Regions from separate parts of the Cytobacillus sp. T106 genome, predicted to be linked through region 1. Evidence: riboswitches for the same ligand, from Rfam matches in the RefSeq annotation. Region 1 holds a riboswitch; the other holds the start of a gene.
What was found. Region 1 has a riboswitch for glycine ahead of gcvT (glycine cleavage system aminomethyltransferase GcvT). Riboswitches for the same ligand answer to the same signal wherever they lie in the genome.

Region 1 (16,380 bases):
CGGGAAACCCCTTTATGGGTGATTTTCATATCAGGGGTGATCGGATGCACCTGGGGAAATAGGCGGATATCCTTGTTTAATTGTTCGATGTTCACTTTTGCTTTTTGTCCTAGAACGACAGACATACACACAGCTCCTTCAATGTATCTTTCTATTAATAATAGAAAGCCAAGCTTCTATTTGTTTTTTTGAATACCCTTAAGTTATCATATCCAAAACCTCAAAATCAATATATAGTATATAAAATATTTTCGACACCACTATATATTGTATTGGAGGTCAAATCAATTTGATTTTGTCAAACGCAGAAAAAACTAGATTTCAGAGATAAGAAGAGATATTGTCCGATTAATGACAGTAAACGATTATTTTCGGCAAATTTCGGGGCTTGCGTTTTATATACGGACCCCTTGGAAAAATATTCATATTCTGGGTGTGCCATTTTCTGTATCAAACAGAAAAAAAGCGACAGGGCCGCTTTTTATCTTTTAAAGTTCCATTCATCGTTTTCATATCGGTCTTTTGCAATTTTGTTCACATATTCCATTTCTTCGGCGGAAAGCTCATAAGGTTCAAGATGAATGTCAAGACCTTCTTCAAAGCCCTTTCTGAAGGCTTCCTTGGCCTGCCCGATTGTAACTTTGTCCCGGCTCAGCTCGTTGATGGCAACGGCTTTGCTTTTGAACGCTCTCTGCATCCTTTCCTTCACACGGTCATTCGGATACTTGAACAGGCTGAAAAGCTTATCTTCATCAAGGTCGAGGAGGATGGATCCATGCTGGAGGATAACACCCTTCTGCCTTGTCTGGGCGCTTCCGGCAACCTTTCTTCCCTCAACAACAAGCTCATACCAGCTTGGTGCATCAAAGCAGACGGAGGAACGCGGGTTCTTCAGCGACTCCCTTTCCTCGGCTGTCTTCGGAACAGCAAAATAGGCATCCATTCCAAGATTGTGGAATCCCTTAAGGATTCCTTCAGAAATCACCCGGTAGGCCTCTGTGACTGTTTTCGGCATTTCAGGATGGTCCTCTGAAACGATGACGCTGTATGTGAGCTCATGTTCATGCAGGACGCCCCTTCCGCCTGTCGGACGGCGGACAAACCCCAGCCCGTGCTTTTTGACTGCATCCATATCAATTTCCTTTTCCGCTTTTTGAAAATAGCCAATGGAAAGCGTTGCCGGCTCCCATCCGTAGAAGCGGATGACAGGCGGGATCTTTCCCTCGCTGTTCCACTCGAGGAGTGCCTCATCCAAAGCCATATTGAAAGATGGGGAACCATATCCCGAATCAATAAATCTCCAAGTTTCTTTTAGCATATGTAACCCTCTTTTTCATGTTATGAGTCTTGCACATGTTCTCTAGTCTATCAAAATGGGCGGAAAAAACAAAGCAAACAGCCCTTGCCTAATATTTCAATTTACCGTCTCGCCCGCTTTGTCTCCAGCAAATCCGAAAACGTGAGAAATACGTGAATTTTGCAGGAATTCCTTTACTCACATGCCTGCCGGCTTATATAATAAAAGCTGGCGTAGCTATACGTGAAAGGAGAAGTCACATTGGATACACTTTATATTCTTTTAATCATTATCGGGGGCTTTGTTACCTACTCTGTCGTTACATGGCTCTATCAGCGCAAAGTCGTCAAGACCCTGACAGAGGATGAATTCCGCGCAGGATACCGGAAGGCTCAGCTGATTGATGTCCGGGAGCCGAATGAATTCGATGCCGGCCACATCCTCGGCTCCAGAAATATCCCGTTATCCCAGATGAAAATGCGCATGAAGGAAATCCGTCCGGACAAGCCTGTGTATCTGTACTGCCAAAGCGGGATGCGCAGCGGACGTGCAGCCCAGTTTTTATACCGCAGAGGCTATAAAGATCTCCACCAGCTGCAGGGCGGCTTTAAAAAATGGTCAGGCAAAATTAAAGCGAAGAAATAAGGGAAGCACTTCCCTTCTATACATGAGCAAGAAAGGGTCCAGCCTTAAGGCGGGACCCTTTTTCCGTGTGATCATATGAAGCATTACTCCATTTCAAGAATAAATATGCGTTAGAAACAGAGTTTCACACGAATGTGCCCAAAATCAACAGGGAACATACTAAGCCAAAAGAGATAGGGCGAAGCACAGCGCTGATGCCGTGTTTCGCCCCTCAATGCCATGAAACTTAAGCTTCTTTCTTATACCGGAGGACCGGTTTTCTTGCAGCCAGGGTCTCATCCAGGCGGCCGATGACCGTCGTATGCGGCGCTTCCTGCACGATTTCAGGATTTTCCTCCGCTTCCCTGGCAATCTGGATCATGGCTTCAATGAAGCTGTCCAGTGTTTCTTTTGATTCTGTTTCAGTCGGCTCGATCATGATGCATTCTTCTACATTCAGCGGGAAGTAGATGGTAGGCGGATGATAGCCGAAGTCGAGCAGGCGCTTCGCAATGTCAAGCGTTCTGACGCCAAGCTTTTTCTGGCGCTTGCCGCTGAGTACAAACTCATGCTTGCAGTGCCTGTCGAATGGCAGATCGTAGTATTCCGCCAGGCGCCTCATCATATAATTCGCATTCAGGACTGCGAATTCGGTGACATTTTTCAAGCCGTCCGGCCCCATTGTGCGGATATAAGTATAAGCGCGCACATTGATGCCGAAGTTTCCATAATACGGTTTGACCCTTCCAATCGATTGCGGTCGGTCATAATCAAGGACAAATTCCTCACCGCGCTTAGCAACGATCGGTTTAGGCAGATATGGTATCAGGTCTTTCTTGACGCCGACCGGACCTGACCCGGGTCCTCCCCCTCCGTGAGGTCCTGTGAATGTTTTATGGAGATTCAGATGGACAACATCGAATCCCATATCTCCAGGGCGCGCTTTGGAAAGGACCGCATTCAGGTTGGCACCGTCATAATAAAGCTTGCCGCCGGCACCATGCACAATCTCTGCCATTTCAAGAATGTTTTCTTCAAACAGTCCAAGCGTGTTCGGGTTCGTCAGCATCAGGGCAGCTGTATCGGATCCGACTACCCGGCGCAGATCCTCAAGGTCTACTAGGCCGTTCTCATTCGATTTAACGGTGACGGTTTCAAAGCCGGCGACCGTTGCTGATGCCGGATTTGTCCCGTGGGCTGAATCCGGGACAATAACCTTTGTCCTGCCGGTGTCGCCATTGGATTCATGGAAAGCCCTGATCATCATCAGCCCTGTCCATTCCCCGTGTGCACCTGCTGCCGGCTGCAGCGTCACTTCGTCCATTCCGGTAATCTCAATCAAATGCTCCTGAAGGTCATACATCAGCTCCAATGCACCCTGGACAGAGCTTTCCTCCTGCAGGGGATGAATATGGGCAAAACCGTTAAAGCGTGCTACATTTTCATTGATCTTCGGATTGTATTTCATTGTGCATGATCCCAGCGGATAAAAACCTGAATCCACGCCATGATTCCTTTTTGAGAGAGCAGTATAGTGCCTCATGATGTCCAATTCCGATACTTCCGGAAGCTCAGGCTCTTCTTCACGCAGGTATCCTTCAGGCAGCAATTCAGCCACATCCACTTCAGGTACATCGAGTTCCGGCAGGCTGTAGCCTGTGCGGCCCGGCTTGCTTATTTCAAAAATCAGCGGCTGGTCTTGATTATGCATGGTAATCCCCCAATTCTTTAACAAAAGTATCGATTTCTTCTTTCGTGCGAAGCTCTGTCACGGCAACCAGCATATGGTTTTCCAGTGAACGATAGCTTCTGCCAAGATCATAGCCGCCGATGATTTCTTTATCGAGCAGGCTCTTATTGATCTCCTTGACTGGTGCATTCAGCTTTACGACAAATTCATTAAAGATCGGGCCTTCAAAGGCAAGCTCGAATCCGGCCTTCTTGAACTGATCCCTGGCATAGCGGGCTTTCTGCATATTCTGGACGGCAATATCCCTGACTCCCTTTTTGCCAAGGGCTGTCATGGCGACAGATGCAGCAAGAGCATTCAAGGCCTGGTTGGAGCAGATGTTGGAAGTCGCTTTATCACGGCGGATATGCTGTTCCCTTGCCTGAAGGGTAAGTACGAAGCCGCGGCGGCCTTCTTCATCAATCGTCTGCCCGACAAGGCGGCCCGGCACCTTTCTCATCAGTTTGGAGGTGACGGCAAAATAACCGCAATGAGGTCCCCCGAATGCCGTAGGGATCCCGAATGGCTGCGCATCCCCTGCCACAATATCGGCGCCAAACTTGCCTGGAGGCGTTAATGCGCCCAAGGAAAGCGGATTGCTTGATACAACGAACATGGATTTTTGGGCATGGATGACTTCCTCAAGCTCTTTCAGCGGCTCTATGCGGCCGAAGAAGTTAGGGTATTGAACAATGACTGCAGCTGTATCGCTGTCCATCTGCTCTTTCAGCGCATCCATATCTGTGATTCCGTCCTTATGCGGAATTTCAACAACCTCAATATATTGCCCCTTTGCATAACTTCTGACAACATCCTTCGATTCCGGATGTACAGCCTCGGAGATCAGGATTTTCTTGCGGCGCGTCTGGCCAGCTGAAAGCATGGCTGCCTCAGCGAGGGCAGTGCCGCCGTCATACATGGAAGAATTGGCTACATCCATGCCAGTCAGTTCGCAGATCATCGTCTGGAATTCAAAGATGGCCTGCAGCTCCCCCTGCGAAATCTCCGGCTGATACGGTGTATAGGCCGTATAGAATTCTGAGCGGGAAATGACGTGGTCCACAATCACCGGCATATAATGATCATAGACACCGGCTCCGAGGAAGGATGAATTGGACCTGAGGTCGGCATTCTTTCCTGCCAGCTTGGTAAGCTCCTTCAATAATGCCGTTTCCGGCTTTGCCGGTTTAATATTGTACTCTCCCTTAAACCTGACAGCTTCAGGTATATCACTGAACAGTTCATCAATCGAACTTGCCCCGATCTTCTCAAGCATTTCCTTTTTGTCTGTTTCTGTCATAGGCAGATAGCGATGCGTCATGTTTTTCCCCTCCGTCACTTCTTATCTCTTTTATAAAAAGGTGTGGCAGCTATAACTGCTTTCAGCCGTTTGCCACGGATTTCAACTTCTACCTCATTGCCAAGCTCCGCATATTGGGTCTTGATCAGGGCGAGGCCGATGTTCTTCTTCAGGGTCGGTGATTGTGTGCCTGTCGTCACTTCGCCGACCTGCTCTCCATCCGCCAGCACCGGATATCCGTGGCGCGGGATTCCCCTGTCAATCATTTCAAGCCCGACCAGCTTTCTCGGCACACCATTTTCTTTTTGCTGCTTGAGGACAGGCTTGCCGATGAAATCTGCTTCTTTATTAATCTTTACAGCAAAACCGATCCCGGCTTCAAGGGGGGTAATGTCTGGCGACAGCTCCTGCCCGTACAGCGCAAGGTTTGCTTCAAACCTCAGGGTGTCGCGGCAGCCGAGCCCGCAAGGCAGCACACCTTCTTCTTTTCCGGCTTCAAGGATATCATTCCAGATGCTTGAGGCATCATCCGAATGGCAGTAGATCTCGAATCCATCTTCGCCCGTATAGCCGGTGCGGGAAACGAGCGCTTTCTTTCCATTCAGATCCACGTCACTGCTGAATTTAAAAAAGCCAATTTCGCTTAGATCCTTTTCGCCTGCAAGCTTCTGGAGAATCCCTTCAGCTGCAGGTCCCTGCAAAGCAAGCTGGGCAGTCTGATCAGATAGATTCCTGATGTCAGCGCCGTCAATCAGATGATCTTCAAGCCACTGATAATCCTTTTCTATGTTTGCCGCATTGACAACCAGCAGATAGTGATCATCCTCGAATTTATACACAAGCAAATCGTCAACAGTGCCGCCGCTTTCATAGCACATCGCGGTATATTGTGCACCGCCGCTTTTGAGCTTGGAGATATCATTGGTCATCATTTTTTGCAGAAAATCCTGGCTGGCTTGCCCTTTCACTTCTATCTCTCCCATATGGGATACATCAAACAGGCCTGCTTTTGTTCTTACGGCTTCGTGCTCATCTTTGATGCCAGTGAACTGCACCGGCAGGTCCCAGCCGCCAAAATCGATGGTTTTTGCTCCAAGCTTCCGGTATTCCTCATATAATGGTGTACGTTTTAGCTGTGACATTCACTTGTCCCCCTTGATCCAAATAATAAATACAAGATTGCTAACCATGAGGCTTGAACGCCTGAAGGTTTTGGGCACGAAAAAAGGACAGAGAAATCCCCCGTTCCTAACGAGGGTCTCTGTCCTGGCACCTGAAAGTTTACCTTTACCGGTTTTCCCCTTTGGTGGCTTCCTAAATGAAGCACTCTCCAGAGCCGCGTCCAACAAGGGTTCTTTTGCCTGAGAGATTCACATGAATGCTTGCTCCTTCGGCGCTGTATACACAGTCTCTCCCCTTATTCTCATCCGCATTTATAATTTTTTCCAATATGGCCATACTATTCAATGAAGAATCCGCAGCATGCTGCTGATGGCCGTTCGGAGCCAAAATTTGTTTAATGACAAATTTCGAAACATTCAAAGCTATTATCATCCTACCATCCTATTTCAGATTGGGCAATATATAATTTGAGACGCTTCTTTTTACCCGCAGGACTCCCCGGGGGCATTGCCAAGAGGGGCTTAACTACAAGCGAAGGAGTGTTTTACCATGCCAGTCCAGATCGATTTTGATTCTACATGGCAAACCGAGTTTCTATCAAGAATATCCAATGACGGACCTTGGGGGAATTGGGAGCTTTACAGACTTGCTGCAGAGGTCGAGCAGCATACCATCATCCCCGAATTCAATGGCCTCCAGGCTCCGGGGCACTTGCCGGACCTGACGCCGCTTCCCCACCAGCTGGAAGTTGCCAGGCAGGTAGTTGAGAATATGAACGGAAAAGCGATACTGGCCGATGAGGTCGGGCTCGGAAAAACAATTGAAGCGGGACTGATACTAAAAGAATATATGATTAGGGGTCTCGTGAAAAAAGTCCTTATCCTGGTTCCAGCCTCTCTTGTCACCCAGTGGGAAATCGAGCTGAACACAAAATTCTACATACCGGCAGTTGCCCAGCGCAAGGCTTATGTGTGGGAGCAGTGCGATGTGGTGGTATCTTCCATAGATACAGCCAAAAGGAATCCGCACCGCGACATCATTTTTTCACTTGATTATGATTTGATTATCATCGATGAAGCTCATAAGCTGAAAAACAGCAAAACGAAAAACTATGAATTTGTCCAGAGCCTGAAAAAGAAATTCTGCCTTCTCCTTACTGCTACACCGATCCAGAACAGGATAAGCGAGATTTTCAACCTCGTTTCTCTCTTGAAGCCTGGCCATCTGGGTAATGAAACAGCTTTTTATGAAAAATATAAGAAGGATTCACGCTCGCTCGATGACAATGCCCACCTGAAAGAGCTGGTCAATAAAGTGATGATCCGGAACAGGCGGGCTGATACCGGGATTGAATGGACAAAACGGCATGTAGAAACCATCCCGATTGAATTTTCCAAGGAAGAAAGAGATCTGTACGAATCTGTTACAGAATTGAGAGGGGAAGGAGATTGGGTCAATTCAAGCCAGTTCTCCGTCATGACCCTGCAGCGCGAGGCCTGCAGCAGCCGGGAGGCAGTCTTTTATACGCTCCGCAATATGGTTTCCAGGCAGGAGGCCCCTTCTGATATGTTTCAGGAACAGATTCAGTTCCTGGTCAGCAAAGTGGAGAAGGTTCAGAGAAATTCTAAAGCAGAAAAAGCGCTCGAGCTTATCAAAGGCATTGACGATAAGGTCATCGTTTTCACAGAATACAGGGCGACCCAGCTTTACCTCCAATGGTTCCTGAAGCAGCACGGCATCAGTTCTGTCCCTTTCAGGGGCGGTTTCAAAAGGGGTAAGAAGGATTGGATGAGAGAGCTGTTCAAGAACAATGTCCAGGTCCTGATTGCGACAGAGGCCGGAGGTGAAGGGATCAACCTCCAATTCTGCAACCATATTATCAATTATGACCTGCCATGGAATCCGATGCGCCTTGAACAAAGAATCGGAAGGATCCACCGTTTGGGCCAGGAAAAAGATGTGATGATTTATAATTTCGCAGTCAAGGATACTGTTGAAGAACATATTCTCAAATTGCTGTATGAGAAGATTCATCTGTTTGAAAAAGTCATCGGGGAGCTTGATGATATCCTCGCCAAGCTTGAGTTCGGAAGCATCGAGGACCATCTGACTGATATTTTTGGAAGATCGGCTTCAGAGGGAGAGATGAGAATCAAAATGGAGAACTTGAATAGCATGATACAGCTTGCTGAAGAAATGAAGGAGGGCGGCGCACATGCAGCAGCAGGAAATACGTAAATTCCTGGCACGCTATTTTACCGCAAACGGCTGTGATATCACTGAGGAGGGGCCCGGCTATATGACAGTCCAGCTGACAATTGAGCTTGATAAAGAGCTGATGAACCGTCCTTTCTACTGGCATTATCTTGAAAAAACCGGAGGCATCCCGAACCCGATGAAGCTGACGTTCATTACTAACCGGCAGCTTGCGCCTCCCGACTTGAAGGGAGAAACGATCCATTTCGGTTCTCCGCGCCTGCATCAGATATTTCAATCAGCACGGAGCCTTGCAGGCTACATCCGTCTGTACGAACAGCATTCTTCCCCGCCGGGCAGGCAGACGCCTTTAAGGCCGTGGCTTTGCATGAATGTAAAAATTTCTTATCAATGCGACCGGAAAAGAGATGTATTCAAATCGATCGGTCTGCAGCTGCTCAATGGCCAAATGGTTGAAAACTTCCATGACCGCCTGCTTCAGCTGCAGCTTACACCGAAGATCCCCGACTATTCGTTTACATTGTCGCCTCTGATCATGCCAAAGAGCGGCATCAGCAGGATCGAAGGATTCCTGAAGTCGCAGATTGATTCAGAGGAGCACGGCTGGGCTGACGAGGCAAGGGAACGATGGAAGAAGGATCTTGATCTGCTTGAACATTTTTATGAAGATATGGAAGAACGGAACGAGACCTACGAAAATGAAAAAACCGCCCTGCAGGAGCAATATGAGCCAAAAGTCAATGTCAGCATCGTGAATGGCGGGCTTTTCTATCTGACAGATACGGCCGTTTAGGCAGAAACAGCATGGCTTTCACACATTTTCGATGCCTGTCCGGTATTCGCCGCTCCTCTTATCCTGCTGCAGCATAAGCTGGTACAAGATAAGGGAGTATCTTAAGGCTGTACTTCCTTATCATCACCCCTGGATAGTTTCCAGTATATACTTCTTCATCTCCCGAAAAAAATAAGAGAAGTGCAGGCCCGGCCCGCACTTCTCTTTTTTTATTTCCGGCATATCATACTCCCCGCCGCCGGACTGGACCATACACTCCTATTTCTCAGGCCAGGCTCCTCATAACGCCTTTTTCTATTGCCGTTTTGCCGCTTTACCTTTTTTCAGCCCAGCCAGCAGTGCATATGGGATGATTCCGAACCATTTGAATAGGAACGGCTCTTTTTCATCCTTGCGGCTTTCCTTCTGTTTTTTCCGCTCATCCTTCGGCTGGTCCATATACTTCACAAAAGTCTGGGTGACATATTTCACATAATCATTGGTTTTCATCGGACACACCTCTCTTTAGTCAAAGTATGTCCCGGCCGTCAGCTTTTCAAACACAGCTGCGCTTCTGCCGTGATGGAACCGATTGTCCTCCCATCAGTCTCAATAATATGGTCGGCAGCTTCCTTATACAATGGAAGCCTCGATTGATAGAGAACTTTTACTTTCTGTTCAAGCCCGCCCTCGAGCAGCGGACGTGCCGTATCAGCAGCAAGCCTTTTAATTGTTTCCTCAGGAGAGGCATGCAGGAACAGGACAGTCCCGGTGTTTTTTAGAAGGTCGCGGTTTTCCTTCCTTAAGACGACACCTCCCCCTGTAGTGACGATGATGTCCCTTGCCGACAAACGCTTCAGCATTTGCGTTTCCAGCTTACGGAAATATTCCTCGCCTTTCTGGGCAAACATCTCCTTGATGCTGATGCCTGCTTCCTTTTCTATTTCCTCATCCATATCAACCGCAGGCTTCCCAAGAACACAGGAAAGCTCTCTGCCGACAGTGGTCTTCCCCGCTCCCATAAAGCCGATTAAGTAGATTGTATTCATCAGGCGGATCTCCGTTCACTTTTTTTCTGTCCATTTTATCATTTTTCCGCGGTCTCTGTCATAAAACGCATATGAAACAATCGGTTTCCGGGATCCTATCGCCAGGGTAAAGGAGATTTCGAAGAGAGAGCCCGCCAGTTCTGTCATTGTATATGTCACAGTCCCTTCTTTAAATATAAAGCTGCCAGGCTGGAGGGTTTCATCCTCCTCCACATCCGCCAGGTGCCTCTCAAGCCTTTTGACAGAGCTGAGCAAATAATAATCCTGTTTGAGGATTTGTTCTTTTTCGTTCAGCAATTCTGCTTCTGACACATTCTGCCCCAGCAGGATAAGAAGCGATAAGCAGGAAGCCAGAAGAATGCTCAGAGACACAGGAAAAGCAAACCCTTTTTCATTCCGGAGCATTCTGGTTCACCTCTATAAATGGCACAATCACTGTGTGAAAATTTTCCCCGTTGCGGCTTTGCGCCTCTACGAGAAGGCTCTTGCCCTGAAAGGAAAACGAGGCCGCCTGGATATTCTGCAAAACCACTTCATGCCCTTGCCCGTTGACTCTCCTTCTTAGATTGCTGCCGTACCTTTCAAAGCTGACAGACTCACCGCTCCCCGCAAGCGTCAGCCGCCCTTCATTTACTTCAATATTTACGCTCATATGAACCTCTTTTTTCAGCTGTGCAGAAAAGATTTCCCATTCCATTCTTTGAAGCCTCATTTCCGATGCTTCCCCATCAGCCAGGTATCTGAGCGAAAGAGGGAGCAGTGAAGCAATGATGAGGAAGATGCTAAAGCCGAAGAGCATCTCAGCCAGCGTAAAGCCATTATTCCTTAAAATAAATGTCACAAATTCTTTCGTGTTTCCCGTTCTTTTTCTCATAGTGAACACAAACCTCCACACTCAGTCCATCCAATTCCATCTCCTCTATGGGATAGGCTTCATGGTGAAGCACAGAATGGGCCGATCCCGCAGCTTTCATCTGAAGATATTCATATAAGGCCTGCACCGCTTCAGAGCTTTTTCTGTGTTCCTCCGCCTGGTCTGAGGCATGGAGGAACAGCGGAAACAGCACACAGGCAGAAACGAGCCAGGCAGACAGGCTGAGGATAAGCTCCGCAAGAAAGAAGCCTTTATTCTTTAACAATATAAAACCTTCCTTTCCCTATTAAAAACGTGATCCTGTATGTTTCCCCGCCGGCTTCGGCATACAGTGAACCGAAGCTGCTTACATTCCCGCTTGGGAGAAAACGGAAGGATAACTTCATTGTATCTTCGTATATGGCGATATCCTCCTCATAGCTTCTGTCGATAATAGCGGCAGAATTGGGCGGGGTGGCGATATAACGGTTTTCGTCCGGAAATATATAAAAGGAAATGGTCTCCTGGCGGGAAATCGCATATTGCTGTGCGAAAAAGAGGTCTGATTGAAGCTGAGACAAAAACAGCCTGCTTTCAAGCCGGCTTGCCTGAGGGACGATATAAACAGCAGCCAGAGAAGAGACCAGAAGAAAAATTGAGAAGATAAGCAGTGTTTCAACGAGCGTGAATCCACTTTCACCTTTAGCCATTATTCAGCTGCGTGACCTCCCCATCCGCACTGATAGAGATGCTGCTGCCGTTCGGACAGGATGTTTCGCCTTCTTTTAAATATCCCTCGCTTACAAGCTCCTCTACTCCCGAAGGATACTGTTTATGCTCTATCTCATATGACTGGACCTGGGCCTGGACCATCTTGATGTAAGCCTCGCAGCCTTTGCTGTTGATCTTGGAATTATGCTTGGTGATATTCGGCACGGTTATGATGAGCAGGACAGAAATGACAAGCAGGACGATCATCATTTCAATAAGGGTAAAACCTTTTTCGTTTTTCACTATTTCATCTCCTTTATAAACCATTTAGTAAATGAAACATGGGGAGCATCACGGCCAGATACATGGAAATCACGAGGGCGCCGATGAGGGAGAATAATACTGGCTGGACGATTTTGAGGCCTGAAGTGACCTTCTGCTCGAATGCCTCCATGCAGTGGATGCTGTAAAACCTCAGCTCCTGTCCAAGCTTGCCGTTTCTCTCGCCATGGCGGATGATTTGGCACAGATCTTCCTGGAAAAAAGCAAAGCCGGACAAAATATCATCCAGTTTCTCCCCGGTTCTGAGCCTGATTTTTATGGATTCCCCCAATTCACTGTAAAAAGGCTGCTGGGGATTTCGCTGGAATAAGAGGAGAGCCTCAGAGACTGAGAGCCCCCCTCCTAGCAGATAGCCAAGCTGGGCCGTGAAATACTGGGTATAAAACAGCCGGAGCAGTGGGCCGGCTGCAGGGAGCATGGCAAGGAGCCGTTTCTGGTCCATCTGGGGAAGATGCCTGAACCTGAAAGAATAATACAATAATGAAGCTGCAGCGAGGGCAACGAAAAGGACAGCAAAAATGGGGAACAGGGTCCCTGCAAGCATTACCGCTTCAGTAAAGAGATTTGTGTCTAAATCCATGGAAGAAAAAAGCGAAGTAAATCTGGGGAGAAGCGTCTGCTGGACAAAGAAAAATAGAATAGATGTGGCTGACATCAGAAACAGCGGATAATAGAGGATTTTTCTCAGGCTGCTGATTTCCTTGCTTCTTTTCTCCATGATAGCGCTTCCGTCTATAAAGGCTTCTGCAAGGCCGCCATGCTGCTCGGCAAAATAAACATAGCCGATCAAAGTGGGGTTGAAATTGAGGTTTGAGAGGACCCGGTAAAAAGGATGGCCCTCTTTTAAATCATTGAGACTATCTGAAATTGCTGCTTTTCTGTAATCAGGCAGATGATAGGCCAGGGATTCGATTGCTTCGCTGAGCGGGTAGCCCCTCTGCAGAAGTTCGCCTGTCCTCTTCAGGAATCCCGCCTGTTCGTCCAGCGTCCATTTACGAGTCCTCATTATACACCCACCGATCCATTTCAGCCTCCTTAATATACCCCAGCGCAATTCCTTTGAGAATGGCGTTCTTCAGAGTAGGATACTGATAGACGCTCCCTTCCCCTCTGGCCTCCTTCATGACCGCAGAAAGGGCTTTGCCTGTCAATAATTCAAACACACTCGCCCTTTTTCCCGCAGCGGCACCCCGGCAGTGAGGCGGACAGGTACCGCTGCAATACGGGCATGACAGCTCCACGAGACGCTGCGCTGTTACAGCTATCAGGGTCTGCTCAATTTCCTGCCATCCTACCCCGAACTCACCAAGCCGGTATATAGCACCCTTGGCATCCCTGGTGTGCATCGTACTCAGCACAAGATGTCCTGTCAGCGCTGCCCGTACGGCAATTTCAGCTGTCTCTGCATCGCGTATCTCACCGACCATAATGATGTCCGGATCATGCCTCAGGATGGCCTTCAGCCCTGAAGCATATGACACGCCCGCCTTTTCATTTACCTGCACCTGAAGTACGAGGTCGCTGTCCTTCTCGATCGGATCCTCAAGCGTGATGACATTTCTTTTGAATAAGGATGAAGTTTCATGCAGGAGGGAATAAAGGGTAGTTGTTTTTCCGCTGCCGGTCGGCCCGGTAAACAGGACCAGCCCATGGGCATGCTTCAGCAGTGCCAGGAGCTTATTCGACATAGCCGGAAACAGAGAGATCTTTGAAATGTGGATATTGTCTTCCTGGGGAAGGATGCGGATGACCAGGCTTTCATGATGGGAAGAAGGAAGGGTGGACAATCGGAGGCCAATCAGCTTCTGATCAATCTCCAGTGAATACGCGCCGCTTTGCGGGCGCCTGCGGTCGCCGATATCCATTGAAGCAGAGAACTTGAAATGGGCAATCAGCCTCTCACAGTCATCAGTCGGCAGAACCTGCCGCGATAAGAGCCTGTCAGCGATCCTGAGCTGGACCAGGGTATCATGCCTGCGCGGGAGGATGTGGATATCCGAGGCATTTCTCCTGACCGCATCACATACGATACTGTCGGCCAATCTTTCAATTTTACTCAACCATATAACACCGCCTTTCTTTGGGATAATACTTATTTCGACAGTTCCTGCAAATGTCCTCCTGATATTTTTATTTTTTTTGCATAGGACTTCCGTTTTTCCATATACTATTTTTACACAGCAGCATTGGGCTATAGCCAAGCGGTAAGGCAACGGACTTTGACTCCGTCATGCGTTGGTTCGAATCCAGCTAGCCCAGTTTCAGAAGGCAGAAAAAGGGGAATCAGCATGGCTGATTCCCCTTTTTCTGTTCAGCTGCTAAGCTTCAGCGGTTCTTTCCTGCTGGCAATCCCCTTTAAAGCATCGGGATTATAGCCGACAACCAGCTTTTTCCCGTCAGTCAGAATGGGCCTTCTCAGCAGCTTCGGCTCTTCCACGATCATTTTGACAACCTCTGACAGGGAGAGTTCATTCACATCAATGTTCAGATTTTTAAAGGTGCTGCTGCGAGTGGCCAGAACCTCATCAAGGCCTTCTGTTGTCAAAGACAGGATCTCAAGCAGTTCTTTGCTGGATGGAGTTTCGCGGAACAGATGCCTTTCTGAAAAGTCGATTGAGTTTGCCTTGAGCCAGCTTTTGGTCTTTCGGCATGATGTACAGCTCGGGTACGTGAAGAAAGTCAGTTCATTCATTTTTATCCCTCACTTTTCTGGTTTTTTAGTTAGTTAGTTTGTTGTTAAATGAATTGTACATCATTTGTATAACCTTTGTACAGTATTTTACACTCCTTATTTAATACTTTTTTGTGAACTTTTTTCTAACATTCATTTTTGCCTTACCTGTTTCTGCTGCCGCTGTATTATAATGGAATTGGATCGGTGGAGGTGATGAAATGGATCAAACGTTAAAGGTGACAAATGTGCTGGCAGATCCAACCCGCTATCATATTTATCAGTTCATAACAAAGAAGCACAGCGACGTCACTGTCCAGGAGATTGCTGAAAACTTCAGCATTCATGCGAATGTTGCCCGCCTGCATCTGTCTAAATTGGAAGATGCCGGTTTATTGGTTTCCAAATCCGGCAAGACGGGAAAAGGGGGAAGGCCAAGCAGGCACTATAAGCTCTCCGATGAATTGATCCAGATGAATTTCCCTTTCCGGGATTTTCAGCTGCTTGCAAGAATCTGCATTGAATCAATGATGGGCCTCGGTGATGCCGGCAAAAAAGCCCTGAAGGAGACCGGAAGAAATTTTGGCAGGGAGCTCCTTATACAAGAATTGAACAGGCAGGAAAAAAAAGAGGAAGACCTTTCTTTTGACGAAAGATTCTTCTTGCTTAAGGGTGCGGCCATGGCGGCCGGTTTTTTCCCGGAGTTCAGCATGAATCCGGAAAAAACTAAAATATACTTCCAAATTTACAACTGCCCTTTTAAAGAGGTGGCAGCCAAACATCCGGCAGATGTGTGCGACATGCACTTCGAATACCTGCAAGGGATGCTCAGCGCACTTTTTCCTTCTGCCGAACTGGCTGAAACGGAAAATATCATGAATAACTGTAAATCGTGCTCATACTATGCAGCGGTTACAAAGTAACAGCAAAGAGTTGTTTACTTTTTAATAAGAATTACTTTATAATATGGTAGTGATTGAACTGCTTGCTTTAAAGGAGGGATACATATGGATCGCATGTACAGAGTATTGGGATTCTGGACGGGCATTTTTGCTGTCATGTTCTTCTTGGGGGACATGTATACAACGTCTCTAATCTTCTTCGGCCAAACAGGATTTTTCCTGCTTCTAAGCTATTTAAAGCTTTCCGAACGTATGTATATTTATATTTTTGGCGCTTATTTAACCGTTTTCTTTGTTGGCTTCACCTACTGGTCAACTTTTATGATGACCCCAGGAGCCGGTGGGCACTAAAGTGCGCAAAAGAAAAAGCGATGGAATTCCCATCGCTTTTTTTATTTCAAGTAAAATTATATAACTCCGATTACTGTCCACAGCTGCATTTCTTAACGAAGCAAGGCACTTGCACTCTTTCTATCCTTCACCCAGCCCTTTCGTCTGCACGATGCTATGAAAGGCAGCACTCATCCCGGAAGGCAGGATCAGCTGCCTGATCGCCCGGTTCCGCCTGCTGGCTGCAGAAAAGGGATCAGGATCGTCATGATTTAGCAGATCCTCCAGGATGCCGCAGGAAAGTAGGAATTCATCCTGCCTGTACTTCCCTTCAAATTTCAAGTCCCACTTCTCTCCCTCTCGGATAAAAGAATCGAAATGGACATGGCTTGTTATGTCCATTTTGCCGGGGCTGCGCAAGAAGTCATCGATCAGCCTGTGATTGGAATAGCCCCTCAAGC
Region 2 (16,380 bases), on a different contig from region 1:
TTAAAGTCGATCAGGGCATAATATTCAATATCCAGGTCAAAATCATTTTTCAGCGTTTCGCGGAGCAGGTCCGGTCCGCCCAGATAAAATGCAGTGTTGAGTTTGTAATTTTTATAGCCTGGGATTTCTGTGTAGATATCCCTCATGACGGAAATAACCTTGGCCGTTCCTTCCTTCGGGTCATATTGTGCGACCATGATAGAGTCTGTGCGTGACTTTTCTTCATCCGGACGTGCATCGACTCCAAGCAAAAGGACGTTGATCTTATCATCAAGGCTTTTCACCCCATTGAACTCAATATCCTCTTCTTTTTGCTTCGCCTTCACCGGGTCAGCCATGTCCACACCCGCCTGGTATTGGTAGGCGAAATAGCCGCCGGCTGCCACAATCATCAGCAGCAGAACAGTGAATACTTTCCATCCGCGTTTTTTCTTTTTATTGCGTGCTAGTCTGCTCATGTTATCTCCAATCCTTTATATAGTCTTTGTTTTTTTCATCGGAAGGGCGTTCATGGCCCAATGGATCACCACGGCATCGTCTAAATATCCGACCGGAAAGAGGTAATCCGGGATGCAGTCAACAGCGGCAATGAAATAAAGGAGGGCGCCTCCCATCAGGGCAAGCTCCGTCTTCGTGCCTTTTTTCAAGGAGAATTTCTCGTACATTTCCTGCAGCTGCTGGATAAAGGGTCCCATGCCTGCCACTTTTTTGACCTTCTCATCAAACTGGCTGAGAATCCTCCCGGTCCCTTCCCCTGTCTGTGAAAGCTCTTCATATTTTGCCAGCTCTTCCTTCACATCTTCAAGACGGAATTCCCCGTCCATCAGGTGGGCCGTTTTGAGGATATCCTGAATCTGGCCAATCGAGTCATTGCGCTCTGACGCGGGGCCGAGCGGATAGCCAGCGGCCTCATATAATCTGGAGATCGGAACGTTCAAATGCTCGGCAAACCGCTGCAGATGCTCAGGGGTCGCCTTGCGCTTTCCGTTGACGATCTTCGAGATCACCGCTGGATCGATCCCCGCCAGCTGGCCCAGCTTTCTCATCGAAAGTGAGCGCTCTTTCAGCAGCCCCTTCAGAAGCCCGCCAATTTCCTTGCTATTCTCTGCCATGCTCTCTTTCCTTTCTAGCTATATCACTTCTATCAATATTACAGAGAGTGTTGACGTTTTGTCAACATTCCTCAGAAGGGAATGCTTGGTTAGGGCATTATCTGTTTGCGGGGGGATTTTTTTAACTGGCAGAAGGAATTTCCAGGCGCTTATTTGCGAGTTTTCGAGTTTATTTGCGAGTTTCGTGAGATATTTGCGACTCCTGGAAGATATTTGCGACTTTACCTTTTTGTTTGCGACTTTCACGATATATTTGCAAGCTGCCCATCTTGCGGGCACACAAAAAAAGAGACCGTCCCCAGCACGGCCTCCCCTCCCACTAATTCGCACTTACCCAACAATCCTAGTCCCATGAATCTCTCGAATATCCAGCTCCGCCGCAATCTCAGGCAGATTCTTATCCGTAATCCCGCCGCCCGGCATAATGGTAATCCGGCCGGCTGCATAATCCATATACTCCTGAAGACGCGGCAGATTCCCAAGGATCTCAGAATCCGCTGGCCCGCCATGCGTCAAAATCCGGTCCACACCATGCTCGGCGAGCCAATCGATGGCCTGCAGCTGTTTGTCCGGCAGGATATGGTCAAACGCCATATGAAAAACAGTCTCCAGCCCTTCCGCAAGCTCCAATAAAGCTTTCATTGCCCCCTCATCAATCCAGCGATCCTCTGTCAGGCAGCCGAATACCACGCCATCTGCACCGAGCTGCACAAGGTGGACAATGTCTTCTTTCATAATTTCAATCTCTTCCGCACTATAGACAAAATTTCCGCCCCTCGGCCTCACCATTGCCATGACTCCCACGTTATGCCCGCGGCAATATTCAATTGCCTTCACCGCAACACCATGACTTATGGTTGTCCCTCCGACCGAAAGATTATCGCACAGCTCCACGCGTTGGGCGCCTTTACTGATCTTCTCGGGAATCAGTGTCAGATTTTCTACACACACTTCCTTCAGCATCTTCTCATCCTTTCGGCTTAAAGCATGTCCCTTAAATTAGTTTGGATTGAATCGGGCAGCATTTGAAAAAACAGCCCCTCAAATAGGATATCCAATACGCCTGCTGCAATTAATAGAAGCAGCAGGATCACCAGCCATCTCTTTTTCGCCATCTTCATCCCCCTATCCTATAAAACCATTCACAAAGTACATGAGCGTTTCTTGTTCTTCATTGGTAAGCGGCCGGCCGTAAAACGCTTCAAGGCCTTTTTTCATCTTGTCCTGATCGCCTTCGTACGCTGCCACTAAGTGGGACAGAGTCCGGAGCAGACTCGCCTCCGCCTGGTATTCTTCTTTTGTAATAGGCTTCCAGTGGGAGATGATATACGTATCCGCATTGAACATCTCAATTTTATCAAGCATGTCGAGTGTTGCCTTGGCCGTAAAACGCCAGGTTGGCGCATACATCTTCGGCGCAGTCGCATCGGCCAGAAAGGCGATCCTCTCTTCTTTTATATAAATAATGACCGAATCAGGGGCGTGGTCTCCGCCCACCTGCTTCAGGACGCAGGTGATGCCGCCAAGGTCGATCGTCATTTCATCCTTGAATGTTATGTCCGGCAGGCTGATCCGGATAGGCCGTTCCTGCTGCGGGAATTCTTCCTTGATCGCATCCGCACAGAACTGGATCTCAATTCCCTCCTCAACCCGCTCGTCCAGTGATCGGTCATCCCACTTAAATGGGACCAGTTTTTCCATCTCCACCCTTGTATCAACAGAGGCAATCGACGGGATATCCAGGGATTCAAGCCCAAAGATATGGTCCCAATGCCAATGGGTAATGGCTGCCACAGTTGGCTCCGGCCTACCCGCTTCTTTTAATTTTTCCAAAAATAGCTTTGCGTGTGCCGCAGAATTGCCGGCATCTATCATTAAGGTATGCTTATCCCCCGAGACAGCCATCAGGATCGGCCTGTCTGTCGGGCCGACAGGCGTTAAATATGAAATCCTGTCTGACCATAGAACCAATTCTTGCTCCATCATTCAATCTCCTTTGGCTGATTTCTATGCCCTTTCTTTATAGCATAATTCAGGGAGATAATCATGGCCATCTTAATGTACTCCTTTAACCGCAGGCACTTCTTCCTTCTTCTTCTTCCCTCTGTAAAAATAGACTACATACAGCAGAAGGAACCACACAGGCGTCAGCAGGAGCGCCGGCCTTGTTTCTTCGGCAATCAGCATGATCAGGAGGATCATCGCAAACAATGCGAGAACGAGATAATTCACTAATGGAGTGAACGGTGCCTTGAAAGCAGATTCCGCATGCAGCTCAGGGCGCGTTCTTTTATACTTCAGATGGCAGATCAGGATGACGCCCCATACCCAGATGAAGCAGATTGCGCTGATGGTGGTCACAATGGCAAACGCCTGTCCTGGCAAGAGCTTGCTTAAAAGAGCCCCCACTGATACGACCAGGGCAGACAGCCACAGAGCGTTGGCCGGTACATGCTGCTTATTCAGCCTGTTCAGACGTGCCGGTGCCTGATTGTTTTTGCTTAGGCTGAACAGAATCCGGCTCGTTGAGAACAGCCCGCTGTTGCAGGCAGATGCAGCTGAAGTCAGGACGACGAAATTGATGATTCCAGCTGCAACCGGGATCCCGATGAGGCTGAAGGTTTTCACAAAGGGACTTTCTGCTGCATTCAGGTCTGTCCATGGATTGATCGACAAAAGGACGATCAGGGCGCCTACATAGAAAAACAGGATGCGGAGCGGGATCTTATTGATGGCAGCCGGGATATTTTTCTGCGGGCTGCTCGTTTCCGCTGCCGAAACGCCAACGAGTTCCACGCCAACGAAGGCAAAGACTACCATCTGGAAGGAAAATAAGAATCCTGCCGCCCCGTTCGGGAATGCTCCGCCATGTTCCCAGAGATTGCTCAGCGAAACGGTTCCCGCATCGGTCTTAAATCCGGTGATCAGCAGGAAGATGCCGACTGCGATCAGCCCAAGGATCGTAATTACTTTTATTAGGGCAAACCAGAACTCCAGCTCCCCGAACAGCTTGACCGTCAGCAGGTTGAATCCGAGCAGGATAATCAAGGAGATGATGGCCGGCACCCATTGCGGGATGTCGAACCAGTATTGAACATAGACGCCGACTGCGATTACATCGGCCATCGCGGTCATGATCCAGCAGAACCAATAGGTCCAGCCTGTCACAAAAGCTGCCCGCGGCCCAAGATAATCTTCGGCGATATCTGTGAAAGATTGATAGCCCGCTTTTGATAAGAGCAGCTCCCCAAGTGCCCTCATGACAAAAAACAAGGCGGTTCCGACGAGCAGATATGCAAGGATGATGGACGGGCCGGCCTGCTGGATCGCTTTTCCGGACCCAAGGAACAACCCTGTCCCAATCGTGCCGCCAATCGCGATCAACTGTACATGCCGATTGGCTAAATCTCTTTTTAACTCCTGCTGTGCCATTCCTGATTCCTCCTCTTAAAATGGGGTCTGACCCCTTAGATGTGAACTATTGAACACAAAGTTTTACTGCAATAAAAAAAGAGACTGGGGAATCCCCAATCTCCTGATCATCAGAATAACGAATATAAAGGCAAGTCATAAAGCATGCCAAATGTATATCCAATACTCTTCTGTCCTTTTGCCTGAGATGGTGAACCCTTCGGCGCCGCGGAAACCCGCGGTCTCTCCAGAAGCTGCTCCTGCCACAGCACGACCCATGGCATTCATAGCTTGGTATGAAATTATACAGCAATATTTTTTATATAATAGTAGCGTACGGGTCGTTTGTCAACCGTTCCGTTTTCCTTCTCTAACAAAAAGAAAAAGGCGCCTCCCCGGGGAAGCACCTCTTGTACCATTATTTAGACAGATTCAAAGCCTTTTCGGAAACATAGAAATCTTTTCCGTTAAAGACCGTGACGCCATCGAGTTTTTTCGTGACAATCCTGTTGTTCTGTACGATATGAGCGATATTTTTGTTCACAGGCAGTTCGATCTTTGTCTTGCTTTTTTCTGCGATAAAGACCGGGTTGTTCGCATCTGTTACATCAATGCGGGTCTTGTAGCCTTTTTTCTCAAACGACTCTTTCGCATTGACGAACAGCTTGTCTGTAACGGATTTCAGGTTGAAGCCCATATGCTTTGCCATTGCTTTAGCAATATCAGTGTTATCGATCAATCCAAAAGGCCTTGATGGTCCATATGCGTACAAGAATACATCCTCGCCGGTATGCCCGCCAGTCGAGAAGCCGATATTCGCGCGGTTTGCGAGCATTTTGGCCATATCAGACTGCAGGTTTGCGGACGCCTTCAATTTATCGAGTTCTTCTTTTGTCAGATTATCCAATCCGTACAGGCCGGCCACTTTTTCCATGTTTGAGCGGTCTGCTTTCAGTTGGCTTAAAGCCCCTTCAAGTGTCATGGACGCTTTTTTCAGCGGGTCGATATAAGCTGATACAGGAATTTCCGGGTAATTGCTGTTTGTGTTGACGTTCCCCATTGTGATTCCGCTGTTTCCGTGGTCACTGACTGCGATGACCATTGTGTTGCCGTCTTTTTTCGCAAAATCGAGTGCTTCTTTCACTGCATCATCAAATGCCAGTACATCACTAAGAATTCCGACGGTGTCATTGGCATGCGCTGCCCAGTCCACCTTGCTTCCTTCAACAAACAGGAAGAAGCCTTCTTTGTTCTTGTCCAGCGTTGTGATCGCTTTTTTCGTCATATCAGCCAGAGAAGGCTGGCTGCTCTTTGCAGCCTTTCGGTCAAAGTCATAGGCCATTGCGGAAGGCGCAAATGAGCCCCAGATTTTATTTGATTTCGATTTTAGGAGGGCTTCCTTTGTCTCGACAAACTGGTAGCCGTTTTGGCTGATCACATTCAATAGATTCTCGCCATCAACGCGGGCATTCTTGGTTGTTCCTGGTGCCAGAGATTCTTTGCCTCCGCCAAGGACTACATCAATGCCCTGGTATACCTGCTGCTCGGCAATGTCCTGATAATTGCTGCGGTGCGCCGCATGTGATGAAAATCCTGCAGGCGTTGCATGCTGAATTTCAGATGTGGAAATGATTCCTGTCGACTTTCCAGCCAGCTTTGCCCCCTCGAGCACATTGGCCACCGGTCTGTGGGCATCCTTCTCGCTGACTGGAGAGACACCCGGTGTATTCACCAGTGCAGGCAGAAGCCCGATTACCTTGTCATTGCTTTTATTGCCTGTCGCTAAAGCCGTTGCAGCAGGTGCAGAATCCGTGATTGCCGATTCTGCGGAATGGGTGCGCACCCCCCCGATGAGGATCTCATCCATCGCCAGATTCCCGCCTTTGTACCATCTCGCCAGGTTAGTGGCCCCTGCGCTTGTCCCGTCCATGACCATCATAATGACATTGGCAGGCTCTTTCTTCTTGTTGTCCTTTGCCTCAGCCAGGTGATTGTTTACAGCAAATCCCAGAGAAGAAAACGCAACAGCCGCAGCCACAGAAATCCCGGCAACCTTATTCCTCAAATGATTCTTCATTTCAAATCCCCCTTTAATTGATAGTTTCTAATTATCAGCATAATGAGGATGTATTAATTTTCTTGTGATATTCTGTTAAGTGATTGTAAATTGCAGGAAACAGGATATATGGCATGTTTTATCCTTTGTTAAAAGTAAGATTTTATTAGGATATTCTGCTCAAGTTCCGAGCTGAAGTGAGCAGTGCCTAATGATTTCCTCATAACTCCTTTTAGAATATGCTCCTTGCAAGCAGGATAATTAACCAACCCTTCATCTGCCCCTAATTTGTGGTAAAGTCATCCATATATGATAAAAAAGAAAGGGAATATGATGATAAACAAACAGCTTTATAACTTATACGAAAAATATTATAAAGGCATGCTCTCTTCTCTTGAAGGAAACAATCTCAGCAACCCTCTTCTTCTGAAAATAAACGATGAGGAACAATATCAAAAAGCCGACTTAAAAGTAATGTTCTTGGGCCAGGAAACGAATACATGGGAAGGCAGCCTGGGCTCTAAATCCATAGAGGAGCTGCTGGGGACCTACTCCAGGTTTTTTGGCGAGGGGAAGTGCTTCCGCTATGGAGGGCCTTTTTGGAACACGGTAAAAGATTATACCGGGGATATAAAAGAAGCTTACCCGGACAAGCGTGTTGAGATAGTCTGGAATAATCTTATCAAGCTAGGAAAGGAAAACAGCAAAGGCGCTCCCAAGAAGAGTCTGGTAGCTATTCAAAAGGAAGCATTCCCTGTGATCAGGGAAGAATTGGAGATCCTGAAGCCTGACGTGGTTCTATTTTTCACAGGACCGCGATATGACCAATACCTGAAAGCCGAGTGGCCGAATTTGACCTATCATCCACTCGCTCATGAACCTGCTGGAAAACTAGCAAGGTTAAAGGAAGGATCTTTGCATCCCCAGGCTTTTCGCACCTATCATCCTAATTATCTTTACAGGGCAGGCAAACCGTTTTACAACTCTGTAAAAAAGTCCATCATCAGCAGCATTTCAATTACACCAAAAGTATTTCCTTGAAAAAACAGGTAAATCTCTTCAGACAGGGAATATATTGGTGAAGAATTGAAGCAAGGAGGAATGAAGATGTTTCAGACATTGGATGGTTTTTTAAAGCTATGGAACTATGAAGTACATACAACACAGAAGGTCCTCGACCAGCTGACAGATGAATCCCTGTCCCAGGAGGTCACAGCCCAGAACTGGACACTGGGAAGGATTGCCTGGCATACGGCAACAGCAATCGGTGTAATGGCCTCTCAAACCGGCCTGGCTTTTGAGGCACCCGCCAAAGACTATCCGGTCCCCCAATCAGCCAAATTCATTTCTGATATCTACCAAAAAGCGAGCAGCGCTCTCGCTCATGCAGTCAAGGAGCAGTGGACAGATAAAACTCTCAGCGAAGAAAAAGACTTCTTCGGCCAAAGAATGTCAAACGGCCAGCTGTTATTCTTCATCATCCAGCACCAAATTCACCATCGCGGGCAAATGACCATCCTTATGCGCCAGGCCGGGTTAACGGTTCCCGGTGTTTATGGCCCAGCCAAAGAGGAATGGGCCATGATGGGGATGGAAGCTCCGCAGATGTGATGATGAAAAGAACTCTGCTGCTTTTCCCATTCGTTTTGATAATTTTCGCAGCTTCCGCCCAGGCATTAAGCTGGGCCTACCCTTTCGTCGTCTGGGATGGAAATGTTTATGAAGTGACAGATGAAAACGTGCCGGAAAGCCTAATCGGAGAGAAGATTGGCGAAGTAGAAACCCGCCCTGATGACATGACGGGAGAATACTACGGGAATGCTTCCAATGAATATCAGATTGGTACAAATTATTTTGAGATAAAGGATCTGCCAACTGACGAGGGCATAGCTGTTGAAATTGCGGACAATGAATGGCGAAAAGCAGCCTTTGCCCATGAGGCTCCTTCTCATTGGATGGATCTGGTTCCTTATGTTCTCCTCACCCTTCTATTGCTGGCATCTGCCATCGCTATTGCTTTTTACCTTAAGAAACGGAAATAGAACAGGTGCCTTCCCCGCTGATATGCAATACGGGGCCAGGCACCTGTTTTTATTCCTTTTTAGGCAATACTTCGTTCACATTTTTGCCATAAATTCCTCTTAAGATTAGCCTTGTACCCAATTTGGCTAAAGGAGAGAAATGTATGAACTTTTTAAAAAGGTCTTTTTTAAGCGTGAAAGCCAGGAAAGGTAAAAGCCTGCTGCAAATTTTTGTTTTCACTGTCATTTGCGTCCTGGTTCTGGCCGGCCTATCCATTCAGACTGCCGCCAAAAAATCTGGCGATCTTGCCCGGCAGAAGCTTGGCGCTAACGTCACCCTGCAGGTCGATATGGAAAAGATGCGCGAGCAGATGCAGTCCCAGCAGACGAACGGAGAACGCATGCGATTCCAGTCTGCCCCGATTCCTGCAGAAGCAGCAGAAGAACTGACCTCATATGAACAAATCAAAGGCTATAATTTCTATTCTTCTACTACCGCCCTTGCTTCAAGCTTTGAACCAATCACAAATAATGAGTCAGGAACAACAGAAGAAGGCACCACAGAATCAGCTGCTCCGGGCGGCAGGATGGGCGGCGGGATGGCCCAGGGAGACGTCAGCCTTCAGGGAGTAAGCTTTACTGATTCCACTGCGGAATTCATGGACGGCACTGCTTCAATCATCGAGGGTGAACATATTACGGAAGACGACCTGGGAAAAAACGTTGTTCTCATTGAACAGACTCTTGCAGAGGAAAACGGACTGAAGGTGGGCGACTCCATTACAGTGGCCAATCCAAGAGATGATTCGGCCACACTCGAGCTCCAAATCAAAGGTATCTATCAAACAGCTTCCACAGGCTCTGACCAGGGCATGGACTTTACTGCCATGATTCCATATAACAAGCTTTATGTGCCTTATACCAATGCTGCTGCACTTAAAGGCAGCGGCTATGAGGGGACCATTGACAGTGCCACTTACTATATTGATGATCCTGCTGATATGGAAAGCTTTGTCGCACAGGCGAAAAAGGAGAGCAGCATTGATTTTGAAACCTTTAAACTTGATGCAAATGATCAGCTGTACCAGCAGATGGTCGGGCCAATCGAGAACGTAGCAAGCTTTTCAAATAATATTGTTTATCTTGTCTCTATTGCAGGTGCCATCATTTTGGGGCTGATTGTGATGATGTCGATTCGTGAACGCAAATATGAGATGGGCGTCCTTTTGGCAATTGGTGAACGGCGCTGGAAAATGGCCGGCCAGTTCATCGCTGAGATTCTTCTCGTTGCGGCGCTTTCCCTCGGAATTGCTACTCTCAGCGGCAATATCGTGGCCAAAGAAGTGAGCGACCAGCTATTGAATCAGGAATTGCAGTCAGCTGCGGAAACCTCAGAACCTGAATCCTTCCGCGGCGGGGGGATGCGCTTTGGGGGCGGAATGCCGGGTATGCCTGAAGCTCAATCAGAGCAGGCTGAAACCATTCAGGAATTGGACGTAAGCGTCACAGCAGAAGATCTTGCCATGCTTGCAATGATTGGCATTCTGATTGCAGCCCTGTCTGCCCTGCTGCCATCCTTAACGGTTTTGCGTCTTCAGCCTAAAACGATATTGAGCAGACAGGATTAAAGGATGGAGGAGACAAAATGACTTTACTCAAATTTGAAAATATTAGTTATTGGTACAAACAAGAGAATAAAAAGCATATGATCCTTAACAATATCAATGTCAGCTTTGAGAGGGGGGCTTTTTACACAATCATCGGCCCATCCGGTTCAGGAAAAACGACGTTCCTTGCGCTCGGCAGCGCCCTGGATGTTCCCAAAGAGGGAGCGGTAGTATATGAGGGGAAGGATATAAAGAAAATCGGGCTAACGAAATTCCGCAATAAGTATGTATCCATTGTTTTTCAATCTTACAATCTGCTTCCCTATATGACAGGGCTTCAAAACGTGATGACGGCAATGGAAATCACAGGGGCAAGCCATAAGAATAAAAAAGAATTCGCATTGAATATGCTGGAGCGTGTCGGCATCTCCAGCAGGCAGGCACACCAGAAAGTGCTGACACTAAGCGGCGGCCAGCAGCAGCGTGTCTCGATTGCCCGGGCACTCTGCTGCGAAGCTGATCTGATTGTGGCCGATGAACCGACAGGAAATCTGGATGAAAACACAGCAAACGAAATTGTGAACCTGCTGAAGGACTTGGCTCATAACGAAGGGAAATGTGTGATTGTTGTAACCCATGACCAGAATATTGCTGAGAAATCTGACATTACGATCAAGCTATCAAAGGGGAAGATTACTTTGAACAAAAGAGAATATGCTGAAACCCTGGTCTGATTGCTGCTGAAAAAATAGGAAAGGTGCCTGGCCCACGCTGCTTTACAGCTCAGAATGGGTCAGGCACCTATATTTATTCTTTCTCCCCCTGCTCTAACACCACTAGCAAATCTCCCTCATTTAGTACAGGCTTTTCGCTGAAGGTGAAAAAAACAAGGCTGCCGTTCTTTCTTTTTACGCATAGCGGAATTCTGTCCGTTTCCGTTTCTTCTTTTTCCACTGTCTGCTTGCTGTCAATTTCAATTGTCTTCAGTTTATAGCCGATATTGACCATTCTGTTCAGCTCAGTAAAGGTCGCTTCTTCTCCAAACAGCAGATGTGCTTTGAACGCGGTGGAGATTTCCTTATGCTCGGTTTTCCTTTCTGCTGTCGGCAGCGAGAAGGTATGGTTATATCCGAATTCAGGAAGATAGGTTTGGCAAACAAGCGCGTTATAGGCTGCATTCCCTTTCATAGCCAGGAGGAAATTATAAGGGCTTTTGTCGATTTCGAAATCGCTGTGCTCGGAAAGGATCTCCCCCTGATAGGTCGGAATCTCCAGCTTTTTTGCAAGGAAGAGGCGGTCAGCGGACGTGTCTGTGATCAGGGCGGAAACGTTTATCTCCTTCAAATGCTTAGCGAAGGCAATCGCGAAACTGCTCGCCCCCACCATCAGGACGCCTGAAGACTCCGGATTTGCCAATTTCAGCTTCCGGGCAATCGGACCGATGGAAAAGCCATGGGCGCACACCGTAATAAAAACAAGGGCCAAGGTGAGCGGCGTTAGTATCGTTGCATTTGAATAGCCATCTTCTATTAATAAAGCGGCAAAATACCCTGAAACCGTCAAGGCAACGATTCCCCTTGGCGCAATCCAGCTCACGAGTGTTTTTTCCTGCAGTGTCAGCTCTGTTCCGATTGTGGAAAGCCAGATAGACACCGGCCTGATAAGAAACAGCATAGTGATGACAAATAAAATGATCGGCCACGTGAAAACGTCCATAATCGTCTCTCTTGTCAAAGAGGCCGTCAATAATATAAAGACAGTGGACGTCAGCATAACCGAAATGTTCTCCATAAAATGGCCGATGCTTCCGATTGAATGGACATGCTTCTTCGTCCGGGCAAGCGTCAGTCCCATGACTGTTACAGCCAGCATCCCAGTCTCATGCATGATCCCTTCGCCAAGCGTGAAGCAAATCAGGACAAAGCAAAAGATCAGCGGTGATTTCAAGTATTCAGGGAACAATCCTCTGCTCACCAGGAAGCTGACAAGCAGCCCTATTACAAGACCGATTAAAGTCGCCAGGAGGGCCTCGATAAAAAACGGAATGAAATCTTTAAACTGAAAAGGTCCATCCAAGGTAATTTTGATAATTTCATAAGCAAATAAGGCCAGTAAAGGACCAATTGGATCTACAATGATTCCTTCCCACTTCAGAACCGAAGAGACGCGGGCAGACAATTTTGCCTGCCTGAGCAATGGGATGATGACTGTAGGCCCGGTCACTACAAATAATCCGCCGATGATAAAGGAAATTTCAAGATCCAGCCCGGCAATATAGTGGGCTGCTAAAGAACCGCCGATCCAGGCAATGAGTGCTCCAAGTGTTACAATGCGAAAAACAGACTTGGAAATGCCTTTCAGCTCGCGTATATCAAGGCTCGTACTGCCCTCAAATAAGATCAGTGCAACAGCAAGAGAGATAATCGGGCTGTACAGCTCCCCCAGCCCTTCCTGCGGATTGACAAGGCCGAATATCGGGCCAATTAAAAGCCCGGCAACCGTCATGATTACGATGGATGGCCACTGAATCCGCCACGCCAGCCACTGCGAAAACATACCGAGTACAATCACAATAACTATGCTCATTAAAGTAAATTCTGGTTGAATCTCAATCACCTTCTCCAATTGGCATATTTTTCACTTATCACATACCGGAAAGTTTACCAAATTATTGGGCGGTATAGAAATAGATTGGCTTCAGATATTGATCCTTGGCGCTTTTCAAATAGAAGAACATGATGGCCGTAACTTCTAATTGCGGAAGGGTAAAATCCGGAAAGAGGAGGTTTTAATGTGGTATTACAGATAAGTTCAGCAATCATCTGATTTTTTTACAGTGATTTTAATTGCTGGTTCTCCGAAAGAATCTATTATTGGGCTTATACTTGGAGCTGCCGGCCAGCTCGGTGTCCCCATATGTGATATGTCAGCAAAGTCATATTAGATATCACTAAAATTTAAGTAAAATGATGTATGGCCCCAATGCTTCAAGCTTTAGAAAAAGTCGGGACCAGGCACCAAATACAGTGTATACTCCGCGCAGATTGCAAAGGGCAAACCCGCTGAATCTCACCTCAGCTATCGTCAGCTCACTTCTTACCTCCCCTCATTCAGGCTTCATAAGATGCCTTCAACAGCAAAATGCCCTATCTGATCGTAGGGCATTCTAAGCTATTTCCGCTTCGCCATTTCTGCTCTATTCGGTGCCAGCGGAGGCTGTTCGAGCCACTTATTTTTCACCATAATATCAAACCAGTTTTTTGTAACCACCAGGTTTTGCAGAATGGTTGCTTCGTACGTAGTGACCAGGTCGGTTCTCATTGCAGAAGCCAGGCCAGCACCATGGTAATTTTGGGCGGCTTGAAATAAGAATCCCATATGATACATAATTAATTTATCGGAAAAAGGCGATTCCGTTGATACAGTAACTTCTGTTTCCCAGGACTTTGGCACCGGCAGATTATCCGCCTGCATGATCTTAGAAAGAGATTTGATCTGGCCATCGGCAGTCTTCTCAGAACTGGTTAAGAACTTTCTTACCTCTTCTGACTGGGCAATTTGACTGAAAGCAATCGAAAGAGTTTTGGCCATAATGCTCTTTTTGATGTTCAAAGAAATACTGATGACCTCCGGTGCCGAAAGCGTTCTGCCATTGCCGAAAAAACCATCCTTAAAATCCTTGTTTGTGACATACTTAGGCTGTCCTTCTGGATAAAACAACGGGTCCCTTTGGAAAAGTCCTTTCTCAAGCAATAAATCAACAGTTTGATGATACATTTGTTTCCCATCTTCATCACATTCGCCGTAAAATAACCTTAAGTCTTTCCTTACCGAAATGCCTAATGATGTGATGTGCCCCAGCAGTCCATGTGTAGTCATGATATTTAAATAATTCAGGCAGAATGTGTCTGTAAACAACCTCTGCTTACCTGGGTACAGGTCGGTTTGGTTAAACCCAATAGGAACAGGAAAACCTTCGTTCTCAATAAACGCCTTTAATTTTGCTTTTTGCCGCTCGAATATCATGATCGCTTCATTAAAAATGCTTTTAATCTCTTCATCCTCAATAATGGAATACATATATCTATTCACTATATCAACCGCTGTTCCGTTTATGTACTCTCCCCACAAGGAACCGATCTCAGAAGATGTCAGTTTGAAATTTTCCTTATCCATATCCAATCACCTCGCAAATATTATGTCCTTTTTTTAGAAAGTCATCATAGCGGAGGGGTGAAATTTTTGATAAAAAAATAAAGCAAGACCGATTCAACGGCCTTGCTTTGTCGATTATTTCAGGTATGCCTTTAACGTCTCTTGAAGCGTCCCCTTTGTTTCAGCACCCTTCTCAAAGCGGATACCGGCACGGACCATCTTTTTGACAAGATCCGGCCTCAGCCCGGTAAGAATGGCCTTTGAACCCATCATGCCCACTCCTGCCAGGACCTTTTCAAAATCATCCATCACATCTTTTTCCATCATGGCAATGCCTGACAGGTCAATAACAAGTGTCTGGATCCTTGTAGCTGCAATTTCATTTAGAACCTTCTCTTCTATTATTTCAACTCTGTACGTATCCATCGAGCCAATCAGAGGCAGGACAGAAACCGTTTCACTGACCGGTATGATAGGTACAGATAGATGTTCAACCGTTTCCCTCTGTTTAAGAAGCATTGTATCTTTATATTTTGAGTAGCTTAAGAAGAAATTGTTAAGAAACTGGTCAATCTGGTCATTCACCGCTTTTTCCAGCTCAAAAAAATCTGAAGCTGGAATCTTCTCATCTCTTTCCTCATTAAGGCTGCCGATAATGTGCCAAGTTGTTCTTCTTATGGCCTGGACCCATTCCAGTTTCAAAGAAAGAGTTAAAGAATGCCCTGCCCAGGCAACCCCTTCTTCCTGAGCAAATGCGATAAGGTCGCTTTCATTGTGGTCAACAATAAAGTAAATTAACTTCCTCGCATTTTTTAGAAGGTCAATATTCCCCTTATTTAAAATCTCATTGATCTTCCCAGAAACATTCACTGCTTCAGACAGCAATTTGTTTTCAAACTCTTCCCCGTGGTTGTTAATAAATTGCACTAACTCATCCTTCAAGATTCGTTTGATACTCATTACTACATCCCCCTACTATGTGCTATATGAATAAAAAACATTTACTTATACCCGGATATTATAACAGTTAAACCAGTTTTTATAGTTTTTTTGAAGCGGAGGGTCGGGTCCCTTGCATCAGGATGGCCAGATGATCTTTTCCCCCGGCCTACCCTCAGCCTATCTTTGCGAGTTTTTGGATATATTTGCGAGTTTTTTTATATATTTGCGACTCTCCCTTTTGGAGGGTCAGATAGAACCCCTAGCTTACTCTCAGCGGCTCTTCTCTTCCACCCGGCAGCCTCTTCCCCTCAGCAGGCTCTTTTTTCAGCGCAATAAATAAAATCATCCCTATAATACAGGCCGTACCCGCCCACTGAAAAACACCAAAAGGCTCCTTCAGCCAAAATACGGTTGTCAGAACAGCCGCAAGCGGCTCGACGCTGCCCAAAAGGCTGGTTTCCTTCGGGAGCAGGCTTTGCAGGCTTTCTATATAAAACCAAAAGGCAATCATCGTCCCAAAAAGGACCACAAAGGCTAAATACACATAAGCTTCTCCCGTAAAGCTCAGAATGTCCATTCGCCAGGGAGGATGGACAAAGCTCAGCGCGAGCCCGCCAATCACCATTGCCCACCCGACAATGACAAGGGAATCGTATTCCTTAAGCAGCGGCACAGCATACAGCGTATAAAAGGCCAAAGCCGCCCCGGACAAAACTCCCCATACGACCGCTGGCACCGGCACAGATAACTGCGAGATGGAGCCGTTCGTCAGCAAGAAGAAGCTTCCGAACAAAGCCAAAGCGATGGTCAGCAAATCTCCCCGCGTCAGCACCATTTGTTTGCGGAGGACCAGGTATAAGATGATCATCACAGGGGCCAAATACTGCAGAAGCGTTGCCACCGCGGCATTTCCATGCTCAATCGATGCCATATAGGTGTATTGGACAGCAAGCATTCCGAGCAGACCAAAAATAATCAAACGAAGAGCCGAGCTCTTCTTTTTCCACACACCAAGGATCTGGGCACGATCTTTTGCAAAGTATTGGACGGCTAAAAGCAAAACCCCTGCAATGAGC

Region 2: it holds a riboswitch for glycine, as region 1 does, so the genes downstream of both, ABU165_RS21540 (amino acid permease) here and gcvT (glycine cleavage system aminomethyltransferase GcvT) in region 1, are expected to answer to the same signal.

What each region holds. Positions count from the first base shown of each region.
Region 1 is NZ_JBEUMK010000001.1:485,250-501,629, reverse strand. Features, by position in the region: gene ABU165_RS02485 (vitamin B12-dependent ribonucleotide reductase) at 1-125, opposite strand, end outside; gene ABU165_RS02480 (lipoate--protein ligase family protein) at 482-1,318, opposite strand; gene ABU165_RS02475 (rhodanese-like domain-containing protein) at 1,559-1,942, shown strand; gene gcvPB (aminomethyl-transferring glycine dehydrogenase subunit GcvPB) at 2,169-3,632, opposite strand; gene gcvPA (aminomethyl-transferring glycine dehydrogenase subunit GcvPA) at 3,625-4,971, opposite strand; gene gcvT (glycine cleavage system aminomethyltransferase GcvT) at 4,986-6,092, opposite strand; glycine riboswitch at 6,210-6,286, opposite strand; glycine riboswitch at 6,290-6,377, opposite strand; gene ABU165_RS02455 (DEAD/DEAH box helicase) at 6,622-8,310, shown strand; gene ABU165_RS02450 (YqhG family protein) at 8,288-9,082, shown strand; gene ABU165_RS02445 (YqzE family protein) at 9,377-9,571, opposite strand; gene ABU165_RS02440 (shikimate kinase) at 9,610-10,110, opposite strand; gene comGG (competence type IV pilus minor pilin ComGG) at 10,126-10,515, opposite strand; gene comGF (competence type IV pilus minor pilin ComGF) at 10,502-10,984, opposite strand; gene ABU165_RS02425 (hypothetical protein) at 10,929-11,249, opposite strand; gene comGD (competence type IV pilus minor pilin ComGD) at 11,236-11,673, opposite strand; gene comGC (competence type IV pilus major pilin ComGC) at 11,666-12,001, opposite strand; gene comGB (competence type IV pilus assembly protein ComGB) at 11,991-13,022, opposite strand; gene comGA (competence type IV pilus ATPase ComGA) at 13,009-14,076, opposite strand; tRNA gene ABU165_RS02400 (tRNA-Gln) at 14,204-14,275, shown strand; gene ABU165_RS02395 (Spx/MgsR family RNA polymerase-binding regulatory protein) at 14,328-14,708, opposite strand; gene ABU165_RS02390 (helix-turn-helix transcriptional regulator) at 14,909-15,610, shown strand; gene ABU165_RS02385 (DUF2626 domain-containing protein) at 15,695-15,940, shown strand; gene ABU165_RS02380 (class I SAM-dependent methyltransferase) at 16,061-16,380, opposite strand, start outside.
Region 2 is NZ_JBEUMK010000017.1:9,412-25,791, forward strand. Features, by position in the region: gene ABU165_RS21515 (LCP family protein) at 1-458, opposite strand, end outside; gene ABU165_RS21520 (helix-turn-helix domain-containing protein) at 474-1,112, opposite strand; gene ABU165_RS21525 (copper homeostasis protein CutC) at 1,443-2,075, opposite strand; gene ABU165_RS21530 (hypothetical protein) at 2,093-2,227, opposite strand; gene ABU165_RS21535 (MBL fold metallo-hydrolase) at 2,238-3,098, opposite strand; gene ABU165_RS21540 (amino acid permease) at 3,168-4,544, opposite strand; glycine riboswitch at 4,705-4,784, opposite strand; gene ABU165_RS21545 (alkaline phosphatase) at 4,942-6,600, opposite strand; gene ABU165_RS21550 (uracil-DNA glycosylase family protein) at 6,913-7,620, shown strand; gene ABU165_RS21555 (DinB family protein) at 7,687-8,190, shown strand; gene ABU165_RS21560 (hypothetical protein) at 8,190-8,621, shown strand; gene ABU165_RS21565 (ABC transporter permease) at 8,765-10,228, shown strand; gene ABU165_RS21570 (ABC transporter ATP-binding protein) at 10,246-10,941, shown strand; gene ABU165_RS21575 (cation:proton antiporter) at 11,015-12,793, opposite strand; gene ABU165_RS21580 (DUF3231 family protein) at 13,379-14,383, opposite strand; gene ABU165_RS21585 (STAS domain-containing protein) at 14,498-15,322, opposite strand; gene ABU165_RS21590 (DMT family transporter) at 15,564-16,380, opposite strand, start outside.